DNA from 3 places in the Neobacillus oceani genome. Region 1 is predicted to be linked to each of the others. Evidence: riboswitches for the same ligand, from Rfam matches in the RefSeq annotation. Region 1 holds a riboswitch; each other region holds the start of a gene.
What was found. A riboswitch is a leader RNA that binds a small molecule or an ion and turns the genes downstream of it on or off. The one in region 1 is predicted to bind cyclic di-GMP.

Region 1 (6,609 bases):
GATGATGACTTCGCCGACATCCTTCCTCTTGGCAAGGTTCTCGATCGCCCGGAACTGGTGGCTCGTCTGCTTCATGACCTTGATGCCCATTTTATCCGGTATTATCGGTAAGTCCTCAAGATTCCAGTTCTTGAATTTTGTATCGTAATGCTCAGGCATCTTCAATTCCACCAGGTGGCCGAGCGCCCATGTCACAATGTATTTATCGCCTTCAATATAGCTTTTAGATGATTGCCTGCATCCAAGTACCCGGGCAATTTCGCGCCCCACGCTTGGTTTCTCGGCAAGTACCAATGATTTCACAGCATTCAATCCTTTCATTAAGCCTGTCTTCTCCCGGCAAGCCGGGTTGGCCTTTTACAAGTATACCGGAAAATGAGCCATTTTTAAAAACAGGAGGAATGGAAGCGCCCGCCAGCCATAGTGCTCCATGTATAACAGCACGGAATATCCAGATAATCACTCAGATCAGGATAAAATTATTGATGCACGCCAAAACTTTTTCAAATCCTTCAAAATAGTTCACCAAGGCCGTAGCCTGAAACTTTCCGTTGACACCGCTTCCAGGCACGAATACAATAAAAGTAATTATCGTTATTTTCTGATAAAGTGAACCTTGTATCAGTGGAATGCCATAACCCACTGATGGTTAGTCGCGCAGAGCCCGATTGATTTTTCTAAGGGCTGAAGCCCTAAGAAAAATCTTAGTTCACTTATCGGACCTTTATGGGCAGTTGAGCCCGACTATATTATTAATTAATTCCCTATTTCTTGGTGCGGGGCTTACTGCCCGTTAAGAGTGGGGAAAACAAGGGCTGATTCCGATGAAAATAAAACATGATGCAGGCATATACAAAAGGCTGGACCCCAAATCTTAACCGGTTTGGACGTCCAGCCTTTTTCTTTATCCTGCTAAATTGGTAGAGGTGAGAATGATGGTTACATTAACAGGGAACACATTGACGCTCTCGGAGGTAAAGGAAGTCCTTTATAACGGGGCGTACGTGGCCGCATCAAAGGAAAGCATGGAGAAAGTGGAGAAAAGTAGGCAGGCTGTCGAGCGGATTGTCGCCGAAAAGAAAGTCGTTTATGGAATCAATACCGGATTTGGCAAATTTAGCGATGTGCTGATTGATGCTGCCAATGTCCGGGATTTGCAGCTGAACCTGATTCGTTCGCATGCATGCGGCGTTGGCGAACCATTCCCTGAGGTTGTTTCAAAAGCGATGGTTCTGCTAAGGGCGAATGCATTGCTGAAAGGTTACTCAGGAGTTAGGCCAGTCGTTATTGAAAGGCTTATTGATCTTGTAAATACAGATATCATCCCTGTCATTCCACAGCAAGGGTCACTCGGCGCGAGCGGGGACCTTGCCCCGTTATCCCATTTGGCGCTTGTCTTGATTGGGGAAGGGGAGGCTTTTTACAAAGGAATCAGGATGGACGCTGCCTCTGCGCTTCAGCAGGAAGGGATTATGCCAATCACACTTGAGGCAAAAGAGGGGCTTGCCCTTATTAATGGAACACAGGCGATGACTGCGATGGGAGCAGTCGGCTATCTTGAAGCAGAGCAGCTTGCCTTCCAAAGTGAACTGATTGCAAGCATGACGATTGAAGGTCTGACTGGAATTATTGATGCATTCGCCGATGAAATCCATCAGGCAAGGGGATACTCGCAGCAAATCGAAACAGCCGCAAGAATCCGAAAATACCTGCATGACAGCCAGCTGACAACGAAACAAGGGGAGCTGCGCGTGCAGGATGCCTACAGCCTTCGCTGCATACCGCAGGTTCACGGAGCATCCTGGCAGGCATTGGATTATGTACGTGAAAAACTCGAAATCGAACTGAACGCGGCGACCGACAACCCGCTTATTTTCCATGATGGCGAGATGATCGTTTCGGGCGGAAATTTCCATGGCCAGCCAATAGCGCTTGCGATGGATTTTATGAAGATCGCCGTTGCCGAACTTGCGAATATATCCGAGCGCCGCATCGAGCGCCTCGTCAATCCGCAGCTGAATGACTTGCCGCCGTTCCTAAGCCCGGAACCAGGCCTGCAGTCAGGGGCAATGATCATGCAATACGCAGCGGCCTCACTCGTTTCGGAAAATAAAACGCTGGCCCATCCGGCAAGTGTCGATTCGATTCCGTCATCCGCGAACCAGGAGGACCATGTATCAATGGGAACAATTGCAGCCCGCCACGCTTGGCAAATCGTCCAAAACGCTAGAAGGGTCCTGGCAATCGAACTCATTTGCGCGCTCCAGGCGGCTGAATGCCGCGGACCTGAAAAACTGGCCTCCGCAACGCGAAAAATGTATGACGAAGCAAGGGAAATCGTCCCAAGCATCACCCATGACCGTGTTTTTTCAAAAGATATTGAAGACGCAGCAAGCTGGCTGAAGCAAAAGGAGCTTACGACGGTTTTGTTGCCTAAAGAGGAGCAGGTGTGAGCAACTCCGAAAAATGAAAAAAACGGTTCCGCCAAAATTGCGGCTGAACCGTTTTTTATGTATAACTGCTCCAACCATGGATTACTAATGGAACCTGTTTCCGTCCCCGCGCTCCACGCGGTTTTTAAATGCCTCCCTAACGACCAGGAACTCCTCATCGCCAATTGCTTCCTTTACATGCTTTTCGGTCAGGCTATCCTTCGGGAACTCGCCAGGATGCCCTTTCTTTTTGTGCTCAAATTGTTTGCCGCGGCCCATATTGGCACTCCTTTCACATTCAACTGTCTTAACGAGGTTAGTTTCCCCTGCAATTGTTTGTTTATGAAAAAGAACCTCGATTGGCTAAAGGGTTTACTCGCTCATCATAGTGGAAAAATGGTATACTTATAAGGACAGCACGCGCATCCATACACATTCCCATATGAGGAGGAAACAGGGTGGATTATTTTCAAATCATTTCAGAAGACCGGATTAAAAAAGCATATGATAATGGTGAATTCGAAGATTTACCCGGCTTCGGCAAACCGCTTCCGCAGGATGACCTGGCAGGTATACCCGATGAATTGCGAATGGCTTACCGTGTCCTGAAGAATGCAGGATATACGGAAGAAGCAAAATCTCTGCGCCAGGAAATGGTCTCGCTTGAAAGCATGATCGCCCAATGTACGGATGATGCCGAGCGTGCTTCCATGCAAAAGAAGCTTAATCAAAAGCTTCTCAGGTACAATAGCATGATGGCCAAACGCGGCGCCAAAACAAACTCCTCCGTTTTTAAAAACTACGGGGATAAGGTTATAAGAAAACTCACATAACCATAAATTAAAGGGGACCTGCCATTGCCGGCAGGTCCCAATCCATTTCCTATACCCCGTTGCGAATTTCAATAGGCTGATCACCAGCCTGGTCCTGGCGATGGGTTTCCGTTTCCTCCGATGCCTGGGCTGGCCTGCACATTCGATCAAGTAAAAAGCCAAAGAAAATCATAAACGCTATCGGGATTGTATAATTTAATACGTGGATTAAGGTCAATTCAATCCCTCCTATTTGGAAGCTTCAGTTGTTTTCCTCATCTTCATGTTGTTTATATTATATTTAATGTTGGCTGAAAATTCAAAAAGTTTTTCGAAATTTTTATTCAACATTTTTGTGAAAAAGTATCGGCACAATTCGCTTTATTCCGGAAGAAAATTGCCTCGGATAAATCGTTATCCTCTAGTGTTTCGACATTTTCCCAACTCCTTTTCCAGCGTAATTAGAAAAAACTAAATCAAATTGAATTATCTGAAAATTTACTGTAGATTTTTGTATGAATTTATTGGTATTATATGGTTTTTTCAAGACAAAATGTAACAACCTCCCCTAAAAGAACTATCTATAATGGATGTAGAACTACTACTTAAGTATGTGTCCATGTTTATAACAGTAGAGACGGCATGGAGCGTGCCTAGGTACATAACAGAAAAAGGCAAACCGTTTGAAAAAGCGGGACGCAAAGCTTCGGGTCTTCTGCAGAGTTTTTTGCATTGACGGCTGGGCTGCCTGGAATACGAAATCGTATTTTAGGGGTGAGAAAGTGCTAGTTAAAGAAAGAGGTTTTGAGGGACTCGATCAGGAGTGGATTGCACTTATCATGGAGGCAAAAGAGATAGGCCTCGAATCGGAGTTAGTCAGGGATTTCTTAAACAGGAATGAAAAAGTGTCATTGAAATGACAGTTCCAAGGTAAAAAAACAATCCAATGGGAATTTCCCATTGGATTGTTTTTGTCTAGCTCCAGCGCCCAACGCCTAGTGTACTTCGGTCCCCTCGCTACGATAAGTCAACATCGATTCGCTTTCGCTCTTCGTGTTTCCTTTACAGTGGGAGGGTGCTCCTGCGCCACAGTAAATTCGGGGAGGCTGTCTTCAGCTCGTCGCAAAGCTGCAGGGAAGTGTACTCAGGAAGCTGTTTCCCTCCAGTCCATACGGCACTAAACGGGCGCTTGCGCATTTCTATTTGTCATCATTGTTCTGGTTCAAACGCCATTTATTAAATTCGAGAAAATCCCGGAACTGATCCTTCGAAACCCCCGATTCCATCGCCTCTTTCACCAGATTCAGCCAGTCGCTGTCCAACTCTCCCTTGTCTGCCGCATCATGGATCAAGTGGTCGACAGGAACATTCAGCACAGCCGAGATTTTTTCGAGGAACTGGATCGACGGATTCCGCTGCAAATTTCGTTCAAGGGAGCTAATATATGATTTAGCAACCCCCGCCTGTTCGGCCAACTCTGATAACGACATTTTTCTTTCCAAACGAATCTTCTTGACGCGATCACCAATCATGAACGTTCACACACCTTGAAATTATATATCTTTCATTCATGATAACAAATTGAGAATAAAAGTACCATAGCATGAAACTGAATAATCAAAAAATCCAACGCAATGAAACCACCCATTAATCCAAAAGTCTAATGCATTCCAAACCGATTAACGAAAAAATCCAGATACCCGCCCAGACAGACGGCTAAGGTTTTATTACGGAAGGCGAAGGGAATGAGAATAATGGGCAATTTTGAAAATCAAGAGAAGGAGCTGCATACAATGGCAAAAAAATCGCCTGCCTAATTACATCGATGTTTGAAGACTCCGAATTCACCGAGCCGGCAAAGGCCTATGTCGAAGGCGGACATGAAGTCTTGACGATTGGGACCGAAAAAGGGAAGGAAGTGGAAGGGAAGCAGGGAGAAGCTACGATTACGATTGACTACGGTATTGACGAGGTCAATCCAGACGAGTATGATGCCTTGTTTTTACCAGGCGGTTTCTCGCCCGACATCCTCCGGGCAGATGACCGCTTCGTCCAATTTTCCAAACATTTCATGGATGAAAACAAACCTGTTTTCGCCATTTGCCACGGTCCGCAACTGCTTATCACCGCGAAGACGCTTGACGGACGAAACGTAACCGGCTATAAATCCATCAAGGTCGATCTGGAAAACGCCGGGGCTACCTATAAGGATGAAGAAGTTGTTGTCTGCGGCGATCAGCTCGTTACAAGCCGTACACCTGATGACATTCCGGCCTTTATTAAAGAATCAACTAAACTATTGGAAGCATAATTGGTTTTACCCCCTATTTAATCCTGAGGCTGTAGCCGGCAAAAGTGCGGCACAGCCTTTTTGTTTGCGAAGGAAAGCTCTTGCAATAATAATGCCATCAACCACCGGCTTGTGCTGATAGCCAGAAGGTTTGTAAATTAGTGGCTTCCACCATAAACAAGCCGCTTTGAAAAAGAGGAAAAGAGAGATACTATAAAGGATGAGAGCATTTTATCGTGACAGCATATAGTAAACGAGAAAATGAATTTTGCAAAAAGGCGGGAAATACATGATTGTCCTCAAATCACCAAGGGAAATCGCCATGATGAAAAAGGCAGGAGAGGTTTTAGCCGCTTGCCACAAAGAGTTGGCAGGCATAATCAAACCTGGCATAACAACATGGGAGATTGACCAATTTACGGAACAATTTTTAAAAAAACATGGAGCCACTCCGGAGCAGAAAGGTTACCGGGGATATGAATATGCCACATGCACAAGCATTAATGACGAAGTTTGCCATGGGTTCCCGCGAAAGGAACCGCTCAAGGAAGGCGATATTGTCACCGTGGATATGGTTGTCAACCTGAACGGGGCGCTTGCCGATTCTGCCTGGACGTATCCTGTCGGCAAGGTTAGCGATGAAGTCCAGAAGCTAATGGATGTTACGAAGGAAGCGCTCTATAAAGGAATCGAACAGTCCGTCATAGGATCTAGAATCGGCGACATCGGCCATGCCATCCAGCAATATGTCGAGGAGGAGGGCTTTTCGGTTGTCCGGGATTTCATTGGCCACGGTATTGGATCTGTCATCCACGAAAAACCCGACGTTCCACACTTCGGGCTGCCAGGCAAAGGTGCAAGGTTGAAAGAAGGGATGGTCTTTACCATCGAACCAATGGTTAATATCGGCGCATGGGCAACCAAAATGGACCCTAACGGCTGGACAGCCAGAACCGTAGACGGCACCTACTCCGCCCAATACGAACACACTATAGCCATCACAAAAGACGGCCCGCTCATCCTGACTAACCAGGAGTAAATAAAAGGTGCCAGGCACCAATGTGGAACATTTTCT
Region 2 (6,609 bases), 860 kb from region 1:
CAAACCTTGTGGCGGGAACATATAAAGATCTTGATGGTCCACTGGAAATTACCGTGGAAACTGCGGGAGGTGCGGGAGGTTGGAGTTGGACCTCCAATCTTGAAATACAAAGCATTCACATTGGGCAATCATCATTAAACGATTTTAGTGGTGGGAAATCCGGCATCTTGCCTGCTCTAGCGGGTAATGATATTACCAGCATTACGTTTTCTTATGTTGTAAAAGAAGAGAATAACGGTGGCGGCCAGGAAGGTGACAAGAATCCCGGTAATGGAAACGATAACGGCAGCGGGAAGGACGATAACGGAAAGAAGAACAAATATAAGGTGAATTTGATTAAGGGATGCAATCCGCTGGCTGAAAGTACTTTCTTTATCCTTAACGACGACAAAAATACTAGAATCAATCTTACCAAGGGCATGAATGAACTGGATGTTGAGCTGGATGATATCTCCAAAGTAGGAGTAGTCCTAAAAGGCGGTAAGGAACTCGTTTACAATAAAGATGATGTTTATGTTAAATCTCCAAAAAATGAAAATGGGACTAAAATTTTTAAAATTGAATGTAAAGAAAAGGCCGGAGCCGCAGTTAAACTTGTTGTTAAAAACTGCGTTGGAGCTTTTGACCAAGCGTGGCTGCTTCTAAATGGGAAAAACCCAATTGAGTTTACTTCCTTAAGCAATCTGATGCTTTTCCTGGATGAAAATCCTGATGATATCGTTGGAATCAGGTTAAAAGTTGGAGACAAAAAAACAGATTACTTGCTGACAGATGCAAAGGTAACGAAAGAAACGGTAAACGGAGTAATAGTGATCAAAATCCACTGCAACGAAAAGCCTCCGGTTGAAAAACCTGAAATGACAAAAGTCAAGGTGGCCCTAAAAGGCTGCGTAGGATTGGTGGATAAAGCTTGGCTGATCCTTTCGGATGGAACCGAAATGGAGTTTACCTCCCTTGGAAAGCTGCTACTTGAGCTTGAAGGCAACATGAACATGGAGGGAATTCAAGGAGTAAAATTAAAGGTTGGAGATAAAGAGACAACCTATCTTCTGACAGACGCCAAAGTAACCAAGGAAAAGATTGACGGGAAAATTGTAATAACAATCAATTGCGGGGAAAAGCCACCGGCTGAAAAGCCTCAATTGACAAAAGTAAAGCTTGTTGTAAAAGGATGTATCGGGCCTTTCGACAAAGCGTGGCTTGTTCTCTCCAATGGGAAAGAAGTTCAATTCACATCGCTCCTCAACCTCCTTCTGACCCTTGAGGAGGGCGTAAAGCTGGAGAATATCGTAGGGGTAAAGCTGCAAAACGGGGATACAACAAAAATGTATTTGCTGTCTGACTCCAATGTTACGGAAGAAACTGTAAACAGCACAATAATAATTAAAATTAATTGTGAAAAGGAGCAGCCTCCAGTTGTACCTGCTATCACTAAAATCAAGCTGTTGATTGAAGGCTGCATCGGCCCGGTCGAGAATGCAGTTCTATTATTGAAGAATGGAACAGAAGTACAAATTAATTCGGAAACACTCGAATTGTTGTTGGATCTCGGCATTAATAACATTGAAGGTTTCAAGCTGACCGTGTACGGCCAAGTAAAAATGATTAAACTGGCCGATCTGGCAGCGAACCTGATCACATTAAAAGATGGAACGTTAACCGTGAAGCTTGACTGCGACCTTGCGGAAGGCGGCAGTGCTTTTACCAAAATAAAACTAGATCTATCAAACTGTATCGGAACGATCACTAAAACCGAAGTGGTTTTAAAAAATGGAACAAAGATTGAAGTTCTAAACAATATGGTTGATCTTAAAGCCGCTTTGGCATTGGATTTGATTGATCGCGTTGAAGTAACAGTTAACGGGCAGGTTAAAACATTCAAGTTATCTGAACAACCTGATGCATCTAAAATAGTTTTAAATGGGTTGCTGACCTTAAAGCTGGAGTGCCCTGCAGCACCACCTGCGGATAACGGCGGCGGTGGCGGAACACCTCCGGGAGATAACGGTGGTGGCGGAACAACCCCTCCTGGAGACAATAGCGGTGGCGGGGGCGGTACGACTCCACCGGCTCCACCAGTAATCGTCATTCCGGAAAACCCAACACCTGGCGGGCCAATCGTTGAGGCAAAAGAACTTGCATGGATAAGTCTGCTGGCCAGCGGATGTGCAAACATTGGAGCCAACGGAAAAATCCTTCTGAACAATGGGCAAACTATTGCCTTCACACTTAAAGAATCTGGAGCCCTTGTTGATGTCAACCTCGATTTGAATGAAATCATGGGTATTGAGGTGGAGTTAAACGGAACTCCGACTACATTCACAATGAACAAGCTGCAGGTAAATAAGGTTGACAAAATCCTCCATGTAATGCTTATTTGTGAATCAATCACCCCACCTCCACTACCTGCCGACCCAGGCAATGGCGGCGGGACTGACCCTGGTACCGGCGGCGGAACCGATCCTGGAACAGTGGTAGATCCTGAAGATCCTGCAACAGGCGGGGAAAGTGATGAAAATCCTCCTATAAATATTGGTGACAATGAAACACCAGGAGGAAATGTAGGCGGGTTTGATGGATCGCTTCCTCAAACGGGTGAATCCAGCCCGATGCCATACTACTTCATTGGAATGCTGCTGGCGATTGCTGGATTTGGAATGCTACGCGCAGGCAAAGTGCAAAGCTAAATAACATGGGAGGGAGGAGGCTGAACTCCTCCCTCTATTTCATTGAAGGAGTTTGCTAATGAAAAAGACGGCGGCAATTTTACTGATTTTAATAGGGTGCGGATTTCTCTTATTTCCAATGTCCAACAGAATGTACAGTGAATATATGCAGGAAAAACTTCTTAAGGAATGGGAGCCTTCTGGCCAAGCTTCGGCAGCTGCTGGGAGTTCCGCTGCGGAACATTATCGTGGCCTTGATGAAGTCTTTTCATCCGGACAAGATCTCGACGTAGTGCCTTCAGCAAGCTCGGATGATGAATCAGAAGAACAAGAAACCGAGAAAAAGAGTGAAACGCAACAGGCAGGCCAAAATGGAACCACGGTTCAATCCTTAAACAAAAAAGTGCCAACCCAAAATGCTTCCTCCGGGAAAAAGAAACAGCAAGCATCTTCGCAGGTTATGGCAGTTTTGCAAATCAAAAAAATCGGTTTAAAGATACCAGTCCTTGAGGGAGCTACCATGAAGAACATGAAAAAAGGGGCGGGCCTCATAACAGGGACAGCACTGCCCGGCCAACCGGGAAATAGCGCCATTGCGGCACACCGAAGCCGCGCCTACGGGCAAATGTTCAACAGGCTGAATGAAATGGAGAAAGGCGATACGATTGTCATTAAAGACAAAAACAAGACGTATACCTACAAGGTATATAAAATAAAGGTTGTTAAGCCGACGGATACTTCGGTTCTAAATGCAATCCCGCAAAAGCGGATTCTTACCCTCGTTACTTGCACCCCGATAAAAACAGCTACCCACCGGCTGATTGTCCAGGCGGAATTAATAGAAAGCAAGTAAATGCCACCCTTTTCAATAAGGTGGTATTTTTCTGTTTTTCAGCTACTATCCGGTTACCGAATTACAAATCCTGACAAATTCCTGAACTTTTTAAAAAGCATGTAGAAAATTTTGTAAGTATGAATTATACTACTACTATATTAATAGTAAAAACTTTTCAACGAAAACGGCAAACCTATTGAAAAATAGGGACGCAAAGCCATAGGGCCTCAGTCTTTTCCATGAAAAGAGTGGCAGCCTGGCTACCGAAAGGAGAGTTATTTTTTTGCGCAAATTTTTTGTCTGCCTTTGTTTTATAGTACTTTTCATCCCAGCATATTCAATTTCCGCGCCGTCTGAAAAGGCAGCAGCCAACGCGGTTGCACAGCCGGTTGATACAAGCTTGATTGCAAGTGGGGTAATCGGAGTCAAGTATAGCAACCAGGTAGGGAAAAGGGTAAAGGTTGCGATCGAGAAATCCGGGAACGTCTATTTTTATGACCTCCCAAACGATGGTACTATCAATTATCTTCCCCTTCAAATGAAAAATGGGAGCTACAATGTCAGTGTCTACGAGCAGATTAAAGGGACGAGCTACCTTCCTGTCCATCAAACTGCCGTACAACTGTCGCTCAAGGATCTTAACCAGGTTTACCTGCAATCCGTCCAAAATGTTCACTGGAATAAATCAATGAAGCCGATTAAAAAGGCAGCTGAATTGACCTCGAAGTTTAAGAGGAACGAAGATAAGGTAAAAGCCATTCATAGCTATATTGTAAAAAATGTAAAGTATGATTCTCAAAAACTGAAAACGGTCCAGCCTGGATACATTCCAAGTATAGAAGCTACATTCGAGGAGAATAAGGGAATCTGCTATGATTATTCCTCCTTGTTCGCCGCCATGCTTAGAAGCCAAGGCATTCCCGCAAAAGTTGTAATGGGATATACGCCAGGGGTAAAAGGATACCATGCCTGGAATGAAGTCTATATAAAGGAAATGAATAAATGGGTGGTTATCGATACAACGGTCGATGCCAGTTCAAAAAAAGCGTCGTCCATTTATAAAAAGAGTACCCTTTATAGTAAGGAAAAAGAATATTGAGCAATATTGCCCGCCTAAATGTGCGATGAAAAGCCGTTCAGGCGGGCTTTTGTGTCCAAAATTTGTCAATCAACCCCTAATTCCTTTTGAATAATGGGTTGAAAGGAATGAATCAATTTATATAGAATAAAATGGAATGAATATTGGGGGAAGGTGAATAGGGGCAAACGCCTTTTTCGACATTTTTTTGAAAAAAGCTAAAGTATGGGAAAAAATATGCGGTACGTTGACAAACCTCACTGACAGCCGAATTTGCCACATGTAAAGTGTAGGGGCGGACACATTCGTATTTGTTGCCGGGATGCGAAACAAAGCTTCCATTATAGCATGTATGCCTTGTATCCAAGCATTATTTTCCCAAGTATTCTTTCAAAATAGGAGGGAATGGATTGAATTTTTTAGGGAAGGAAGGGGGAGCCTCTTTTTGCCAATAGGCTTGTCGACACAGAAATCTAACAATGCTATAATGAATTCGGTTACAAATTTCATTAGTTTGAAAATTTTACAACATTGGAGGGATGGGCATGGAATACTTGAATTTATATCAGAATAATTATCTGATAGTTTTTGTGTTTCTATGTCTGGGGGTTTTACTGCCGGTAGTGGCATTGTTTCTGGGTAAGCTTCTGCGTCCGTATAAGCCAAGCGATGCGAAGTATACAACATATGAAAGCGGTATTGAACCGTTTCACGATTCCCGTGTTCAATTCAATGTCCGCTATTATATTTTTGCCCTGATGTTTGTTATTTTCGATGTCGAAACGGTGTTTTTATACCCGTGGGCTGTAGCTTATGAAAAGCTCGGGATATTTGCGTTGATCGAAATGCTTATTTTCGTATTGATGCTTGTGCTCGGGCTTGTTTATGCATGGAAAAAGAAGGTGTTAAAATGGATTTAAAATTGGATGGTATCTCACCTCAGGAAATGGAAGAAATGAGAAGGAATGTGTTTTTGACAACGCTTGAGCAGGTTAAGGCATGGGCAAGGAGCAACTCCCTTTATCCGATGACTTTCGGGCTTGCCTGCTGCGCGATTGAAATGATGGGCAGCGGTTCCTCACATTACGACCTGGACAGGTTTGGATCGTTTTTCCGTACCTCGCCTAGGCAATCCGACTGTATGATTGTTTCGGGAACGGTTACCAAGAAAATGGCGCCAATTGTCCGCCGGCTCTACGACCAGATGCCAGAGCCTAAATGGGTGATTGCAATGGGTTCATGCGCTACTGCGGGAGGGCCGTATATAAAATCCTATTCGGTTGTAAAAGGCGTTGACCAAATTGTCCCGGTAGATGTCTATATCCCGGGCTGCCCGCCGAATCCAGCAGCGTTGATCTATGGAATCAACAAACTTCGAGAAAAGATTCGCTACGAGGCGAAGACGGGGAAGAAGGTGATCTAACCGATGAGCGGGGAGAAAGATCTGGAGCAATTAAAGAAAGAAGCGGTTGAGAAAGCAAAGGCAGCCGCGGCAGCGAAAAGGGCAGCAAGGGCAGCACAAGCCGAGGGAAAATCCGCGCAAACGGATAAACCGGTTGATGCAGGCTCCGAGTCTGGCGGTACTCAAAATTCCATAACGGAAAATGCGGTTGGGGAAGTTACTGAAAAGGGAAATCCCGAATCAACCCCTCCACAATCAGCGGAAGATAACACAAATATGAAAGCGGTTGCGAATCCTGCTGATTCCAGCCCTTCGGATGAAAAGGCGAAAGCTGCGGCTGCCGCGAAGGCAAAGGCGGCAGCAGCAGCGAAAGCAAAAGCGGCCGCACTCGCGAAGAAATCGGGAGAGGGCGCACCTGAAGCAGGCGGGGACGATGAAAAAGCGAAAGCAGCCGCCGCCGCGAAGGCAAAGGCAGCCGCAGCAGCAAAAGCGAAGGCAGCGGCGCTAGCGAAGAAATCGGGAGAAGGAGTGCCGGAAGCAGGCGGGGACGATGAGAAAGCGAAAGCAATCGCCGCCGCAAAGGCAAAGGCGGCCGCAGCCGCGAAAGCGAAGGCAGCGGCGCTTGAAA
Region 3 (6,609 bases), 210 kb from region 1:
TTGATTCATTCTGGACATTTAAGCCCCGACCATCCTGGTCAGTCATGACGATATTTTCTTTTTGAAGGTTGGGTACGCTTTTTGAAACCAGGTGGTAAAGCACCTGGATTTGCTGCTGTTCGAGCTGATAGCCCGGTTCCATTTCAATGACAACGGATGCGGATGCGGCTTTTTTATCTTCCCGCACGAACAGGCTGTCTTGTGGTGTTGAAATGACAACAGCCGCATTTTTCACGCCTTCAACATGCCTTAATAAATCAGCGACTTCGCTTTGGAGCGCCTCACGTTCCATCGCATCAAGCTGGCGGTCCGTCGCGCCGAACTGCAGGTCTTTCGTCATGTCGAAAAAGCTGATTGACCCGGTTTTCGGAAGTCCTTTTGCTGCCATTGAAACCTGGAGGTCTGGCGCTTTTTCCCGCGGGACCATAATCCGTGTGCCACTGGAGTCAAGCTTGTAGTCGGTAAAGCCTTCCTTGTCAAGGGCAGCCTTAATATCGCCGATTTCTTTTTGGCTCATTTCATTGCTGTATAAAGGTACATAATCAGTCCTAGTCAGAAAGTAAATAGTCAAAGAAAGGATTAAAAAAATCCCTATAAAAGAACCGATAAATAAATACTTCTGTTTTTTGCCGATTGAATTCCAATATCCCTGAGATTTTGTTTTAAATTGCAGTAATTGTTGATTCATGGCCGCTCCACTATACTACGTATTCCCATGATTAGATTTGCATCCTCATAATTTCCTGATATGCTTCCACGGCCCTGTCACGTACCTGGGCTGTCAGAGCTACGGCGATGTTCGCCTTTTGGGCCGCAATCGTTACATCATGGAGGTTCACGGCCTCGCCCCTTGCAAGAGCGGCGGTTTTTCCTTCAAAATCCTTGACCGCCAGATTGGCATCCTGGATATATTGGTTCAGCATCGTCCCGAATGAGCTGTCATTGGAGGCGCCTTGCTGTTTGTTTATCGTCAGGAAATTCGAATTGTACGGTTGGATGCTGGAAATATTCATTTGTTAAAATCCTCCTTATCGGCCTATCTCGAGCGCTTTGACAAGCATTGCTTTGCCCGCATTGAAGGCTGTCACGTTCGCCTCGTAGGCGCGTGAGGCGGACATCATGTCCACCATTTCTTTTGTGATGTCCACATTCGGCATGAATACATAACCTTGCTCATTGCTATCCGGATTGGTTGGATCGTAAACGGCTTTGAACGGAGTCTGGTCCTCGACAATCCTTGTTGCTCGGACGCCCGTAAGCTCTTTTTGCAAATAGTTGGCGAAAGAAGGGGCATTTCCCTGGGACACCTCGACCATTTTTCTGCGGTATGGCACCCACTCCCCGTTGACGAACTCCCCTCTTGTTGTATTCGCATTGGCAATATTGGAGGAAACGACATCGAGCCTTAAACGCTGTGTTGTCAGTGCCGAGCCGCTAATGGACAAAGATTGAAAAATAGACATTTAAGATTAGCTCCTTCCCCTAATTGCGGTTTTGATAAGATTGAACTCTTCATTGATGCCGTATGTCAGTGATTGATACCAGATGGTGTTTTGGCTAAGCTGTGACATTTCATAGTCGATATCGACACCATTGCCGCTATTCTGGAAAACATTATTTTCCTGCTTCAGCTTCGCCGATGGGATTCCACCCTGGGCGCCGATCGCGAAATGCCTTTCGTCCGTACGCTTCCCGGTGAAACTGCTATTCATTTCCTTCTGGAGGATTTCTTCAAAGGCGACCCTTGAAGCCCGATAATTTGGGGTATCCACGTTGGCTATGTTATTGGATATCGCCTTTTGCCTTAAGGCGGAAGCATCGAGCGCGCTTGTTATAAGGCCTATCGTATTCAACTCTTTCACCTGCCGTCCTTTTATAGGTTGCCGATTCCGGCTTACATCGATTTTGCCTGCTTCATTGCCTGCGCCCAGGTCGTCCGTAATTCCTGGAACATGCCTTCTACCTCATTGAGTATCTCGGAATCTTTTGCAATGTTTGCTTCGATCAGCCTGCGTTTCATATATTCGTATAAAGGTAGTAGAGTTTTTGAGATTTCATAATCCATATTCAGGGTCACCATCAACTCGGTTACGATATCCTGCACTCTCGTAATATGGGAATGAGCTTTGGCGATGTCGTTTTTTTCAATCGCGGCCCTTGCCTGCTGAAGAAATTTTATCCCGCCATTGTAGAGCATGAGCGTCAATTCCTCCGCCCTGGCGGTTGTAACCTGATTCCGTTGGTAAATCTCGCTTGGATTCAACAATGTAGTGCCTCCTTCAACTTTTTTTATCGTAAAAATAGCCTTCGGTTACCGGCATCCAATCATCGTATTGCTGTGTAACATATTGCTCCCGCCTGACATTTTGGATACTTTTGGTCATCTTCTGCAACGTTTCTTTAAATCTCTTATCCAATTCCTTTTCCTTTGCCGTCAATTCAGCAAGGAGTGCTTCGATACGGTAATCACTAAGTGACGCGCCAGCCTCTGTATCCAACCGGCCGATCACGGAAATGCAGGCATCCCTTTCTTCAAGAAGGGAATCAACTTCTTCATTCCTGCCGTTAATAAGTGCTTCAAACAACTTGTCCGAAACGGCGCCAAACCGCTTTAGCTGTGCCAGCTTTTCTTCAAGTGCGCTAATCATCTTTTGCCAACTTCTTTTACGGGTGAACGCATGATTTCCTTGATCCGTACCCCGAAGTGTTCATCAATGACGACAACCTCGCCGATCGCAATCAATTTATTGTTTACATAAACGTCCACCGGCTCGCCGGCCATTTTTTCCAGTTCAACAATCGAGCCGCTTGTCAGCTCAAGCACTTCGCTTATTTTTTTCTTGGTCCTTCCCAATTCGACAACTACTTCGAGCGGGATATCGAGAAGAAGTTCCATATTCATGCTGTCGTCATAAGCCCGTCCAACGACATCGGGTTCCAGCTCGCTAAACTGGAACGCTTCCCCGCTCGTCTCCCCCAAAAGGGCATCTATTTCATCTTGTGTCAGTTTCCCGTTTTCCATTTTCCGTATCTCCTTCTATCACCTTCTCAATTTTCGCAGCGACACGTGATTTCCTAATCCCGGGGTGGGCAAGAAATTTGGTTTCCTCATTGACCTTTACATGGAGGGGCTCATCGACTGGCTGGTTCAGCTGAATAACGTCATTTTCCGAGAGTCCCAAAAGCTCTTCCATCGTAATGGTCGCACGCCCCAGTTCAACTATTAGCGGCACGGCCAAATGCTCGATCCGTTCCTGTAAAAACTCACTCTCTTCCTTGCTTTTCACCCATTTGTTGTGTCCATACCAGTTATGGGATGACAATTTTGGGATAAACGGCTCCAGCAATATGTATGGAATGCAAAGCCGCATTGATTCAATCCTGTTTCCAATCGTTATTTGAAAAGTGACGACAATAACCGTCTCCGTAGGTATCGCCAATTGTAAAAATTGCGGGTTCGTTTCAAGGTTCAATAATCTTAGCTGTAAAGTGATGATGTCGTTCCAAGCTTTTTGGAGGGTTTTGACAACCCCTTCCAAAAGATGTTTCAAAACATTCGTTTCAATTGGAGTCAAGGCAGCCTTTTCAATTTCTTTATGTGCTCCCTTTCCGCCTAACAACCGGTCAATCATGCCGTACGCCATCCCGGGATTCATATCAAGGACCATTCGTATTTCCTGCTCCTTGGCTTCAAACACACTCAAAATTGTCGTAGGCGGTAATTCGTTGATGAATTCCTCATATAGCATTTGCTCAACCAAGCCTACCTCAACCTGAACAATGGAACGGAGCTCTGCAGAGACAAAGGATGCAAGCTGATAGGCAAAATTTTCATGTATTCTTGTTAAGACCCTTACCTGTTCCATTGAAAAGCGCAAAGCCTTTTTAAAGTCATAGACTTTAATAGCTGCTGTTCCATCCGAATTCGCGCCTTCGTGCGACTGGGAAATTTTTAACGCCACTCATTCAACCTCCTAACTTCAAAAATTACAATTTTTAGCATCAAAAAAGGGCATGGCTATCCCGAAGAATAGCTTCGCCCTTCTAATTTTTCAGGACTAACCTAAATTTCGGCAACTGGCTAGCATACTGTTATCACAATTTAGCCCCTGTAGCTTTGCGTCGCTGGGTTTCCCCAGGTTTGCTATTTTCGAATTTTTTGTGAACTTTTTAGAACTTTTTAGGATTTTTTCCAACTTTTTTTATTGTAATTTAAATGAAATATAACACCTGGAAAAAAATATTTCAATGGAGTTTTCAAAAAAACGGTCATAAAAACTCGAAATGCATCGAAATATATACATATTTTTGACGATTTTTGAGTAAATACTCACAAAAAGGGTGAATACCAGTTTTTAGGTATCCACCCTTTTACTTAGAATCTATTAACGTTTGAGATTAACCAATTCTTCAAGAACGGAATCGGAAACTGTAATTATTTTCGCATTTGCCTGGAATCCACGCTGAGCGGTAATCATGTCTGTCATTTCTTCTGAAAGGTCGACGTTGGACATTTCGAGGGCACCGGAGATGATTTGGGCTTTGCTTGTTGTGATGCTTATCTTAGCATTAGGAGTATCTCTATATAAAGAACCTCCAACTTTCTTTAAGCCTGCCGGATTATCCACGATTACAACACCAATTTTAATTGGTGGAGTACCTGAAGATGTTGGGGTTCCACTTGAGTCCAACCAGGAAATTGAACCATCCTGGCTAACAGAAACTGAGATGTAACCTGTAGGAACTTTTATTTCATTTCCTCCGCTATCTAAAACTGGCATCCCATTTTGATTTACAAGAAGCCCATTTTGATCGACTACAAAATTACCTGCTCTGGTAAACAATTTATTTCCCGATGCATCCCTTACCTGGAAGAATCCATCCCCATCAATGTAAAGGTCTGTACCTATATTTGTTGTGGTTGGACTCCCAGGAGTAAAGACTGTATCCGTGCTACCTACCTTTGTTCCAAGACCTACTTGGATAGGATTGGTTCCCCCTGTATTTGTAGGAGTTGCGCCTGAAGGAGCAGATGCCCCTTTTACTGTCTGGCTAAAAATGTCCTCAAATACGACCCTGCTTTTTTTGAAACCGACTGTATTGACGTTTGCGATATTGTTACCAATGACATCCAGCTTTGTTTGGAAGGCTTTAAGGCCTGAAACTCCTGAGTTTAATGAGCGTAGCATAATGTTTTCCTCCTGTTATTTTTCCAATTCCATGGAAGTGATGGCACTAGACAGAATTTCCTGATCGCCGACTTTGAAATAGACAAGATTGTCTCGATAGTGGACTCCTGTGACAACTCCGCTTTCCTGCGCGTTCGTTTCCGGATTTGTCCAGGTTACTTTATTTCCCATGACGTATGAATATTGGCTTATGTTATTTGTTGATTCCAGGTAGGCTGTAAGCGACTTGTTTAAATTTGAAAGCTGTTCTAGAACGCTAAGCTGGGACATTTGCCCAATAAATTCGCGGTCGTTCTGTGGCTGGGTCGGATCCTGATGCTGGAGCTGGGTAACCAGTATTTTCAGGAACGCCTCTTTTCCAAGCTCCTGTTTATTTGTGTTTCCCGCCTTGGCCGGTGAATAGGAGTTAATTGAATGAATCGATGACAAGCTTTTCCCTCCCTTAGGCTGTGGTATTTATTTGCGAATGAGTTGTATTAAATCCGTAATCCTGGTACTTTTCTTCGGCGGGAATTTTCTCGTCGCTCCGCTTTCTCGATTCCTGATTTCCCTGCCTCGAATTTGTATCTCCTCTTTGGGAAAAGGCTCCCATAAAGTTGTTGCTTGATTGAAGTGTAATATCAATCTTTCCAACCTGAAGCCCTTGTACTTCAAGGGCGGAACGCAAAGCATGCATCTGGGTTTCAAGGAGGTCTTTCCCTTGAAGAGTGCTGGTTAGAAACTCCGCTTTGACTTGTCCATCCTGTATTTTTACCTTTACTTCAACATCCCCAAGCTGCTCAGGCGAAAGCTTTATAATTGCTTCCGTCCCATCGACAAGCCTTTGGAAGCTGACAGCCGGTTTCATTCCATCCTTGGCTTCCGGAGCAACTTGCTGCTGAAGGGCCGATTGGAAAATCTGTTTAATGTCCTGTTCAAAATGGTTTGCCCTAAGGACAGGAACATCGCCAGCGATAACGGACTGCAACAGATGGGACGAGCGGGATTCATTGGATGGAATTTTGGTATCGGCATCGGCAACGGCTTGAGGATCTGTTGACTTGGAAACTGATTCAATATCCTTGGGTTTGAAAACTGCTTCAGTATCCATTGGCTTGAAAGATGTTTCAGTATCTGTCGGCGTGAAAGCTGTTTCGGTATCCGTTGGTTTCATTACCACTTCAGAATCAGTTGGTGTCGAAGGTACTACGGTATCTTGTGGCGTTAATTGTGCTTCTTTTCCGGTTCCGGCTGAAACTTGAAATCTGCTCGGCAACAGTTCAGGTTTAAGCGGATTTCCAGATTGATGGATTGCCTCTTTTGGCTGACTCCCGGGAATATTCGGTTTCTCCTCCGCCACTTTCATACTTGAAGAGATAACCGAGTCATCCGTTAATCGAAACCCATCTACCCCCTGTCCCACTTTTTCATCCAGGATTTT

Region 2: it holds a riboswitch for cyclic di-GMP, as region 1 does, so the genes downstream of both, V1499_RS21570 (transglutaminase-like domain-containing protein) here and V1499_RS02870 (anti-repressor SinI family protein) in region 1, are expected to answer to the same signal.
Region 3: it holds a riboswitch for cyclic di-GMP, as region 1 does, so the genes downstream of both, fliM (flagellar motor switch protein FliM) here and V1499_RS02870 (anti-repressor SinI family protein) in region 1, are expected to answer to the same signal.

Annotation. Positions count from the first base shown of each region.
Region 1 covers NZ_CP143543.1:578,326-584,934, forward strand. The annotation lists gene V1499_RS02845 (DNA topoisomerase III) at 1-303, opposite strand, end outside; gene hutH (histidine ammonia-lyase) at 936-2,453, shown strand; gene V1499_RS02855 (hypothetical protein) at 2,538-2,711, opposite strand; gene V1499_RS02860 (DUF1992 domain-containing protein) at 2,891-3,265, shown strand; gene V1499_RS02865 (hypothetical protein) at 3,315-3,482, opposite strand; cyclic di-GMP riboswitch class I at 3,908-3,996, shown strand; gene V1499_RS02870 (anti-repressor SinI family protein) at 4,027-4,164, shown strand; gene V1499_RS02875 (helix-turn-helix domain-containing protein) at 4,444-4,776, opposite strand; gene V1499_RS02880 (type 1 glutamine amidotransferase domain-containing protein) at 5,049-5,555, shown strand; gene map (type I methionyl aminopeptidase) at 5,824-6,573, shown strand.
Region 2 covers NZ_CP143543.1:4,293,704-4,300,312, reverse strand. The annotation lists gene V1499_RS21580 (LPXTG cell wall anchor domain-containing protein) at 1-2,687, shown strand, start outside; gene V1499_RS21575 (class D sortase) at 2,746-3,519, shown strand; cyclic di-GMP riboswitch class I at 3,678-3,769, shown strand; gene V1499_RS21570 (transglutaminase-like domain-containing protein) at 3,785-4,600, shown strand; gene V1499_RS21565 (NADH-quinone oxidoreductase subunit A) at 5,125-5,499, shown strand; gene V1499_RS21560 (NADH-quinone oxidoreductase subunit B family protein) at 5,490-6,002, shown strand; gene V1499_RS21555 (NADH-quinone oxidoreductase subunit C) at 6,006-6,609, shown strand, end outside.
Region 3 covers NZ_CP143543.1:791,464-798,072, reverse strand. The annotation lists gene fliF (flagellar basal-body MS-ring/collar protein FliF) at 1-688, opposite strand, end outside; gene fliE (flagellar hook-basal body complex protein FliE) at 720-1,013, opposite strand; gene flgC (flagellar basal body rod protein FlgC) at 1,029-1,463, opposite strand; gene flgB (flagellar basal body rod protein FlgB) at 1,470-1,853, opposite strand; gene fliS (flagellar export chaperone FliS) at 1,895-2,266, opposite strand; gene V1499_RS03860 (hypothetical protein) at 2,280-2,648, opposite strand; gene fliN (flagellar motor switch protein FliN) at 2,645-3,022, opposite strand; gene fliM (flagellar motor switch protein FliM) at 2,994-3,962, opposite strand; cyclic di-GMP riboswitch class I at 4,070-4,156, opposite strand; gene flgF (flagellar basal-body rod protein FlgF) at 4,386-5,189, opposite strand; gene V1499_RS03840 (flagellar hook capping FlgD N-terminal domain-containing protein) at 5,205-5,618, opposite strand; gene V1499_RS03835 (flagellar hook-length control protein FliK) at 5,632-6,609, opposite strand, start outside.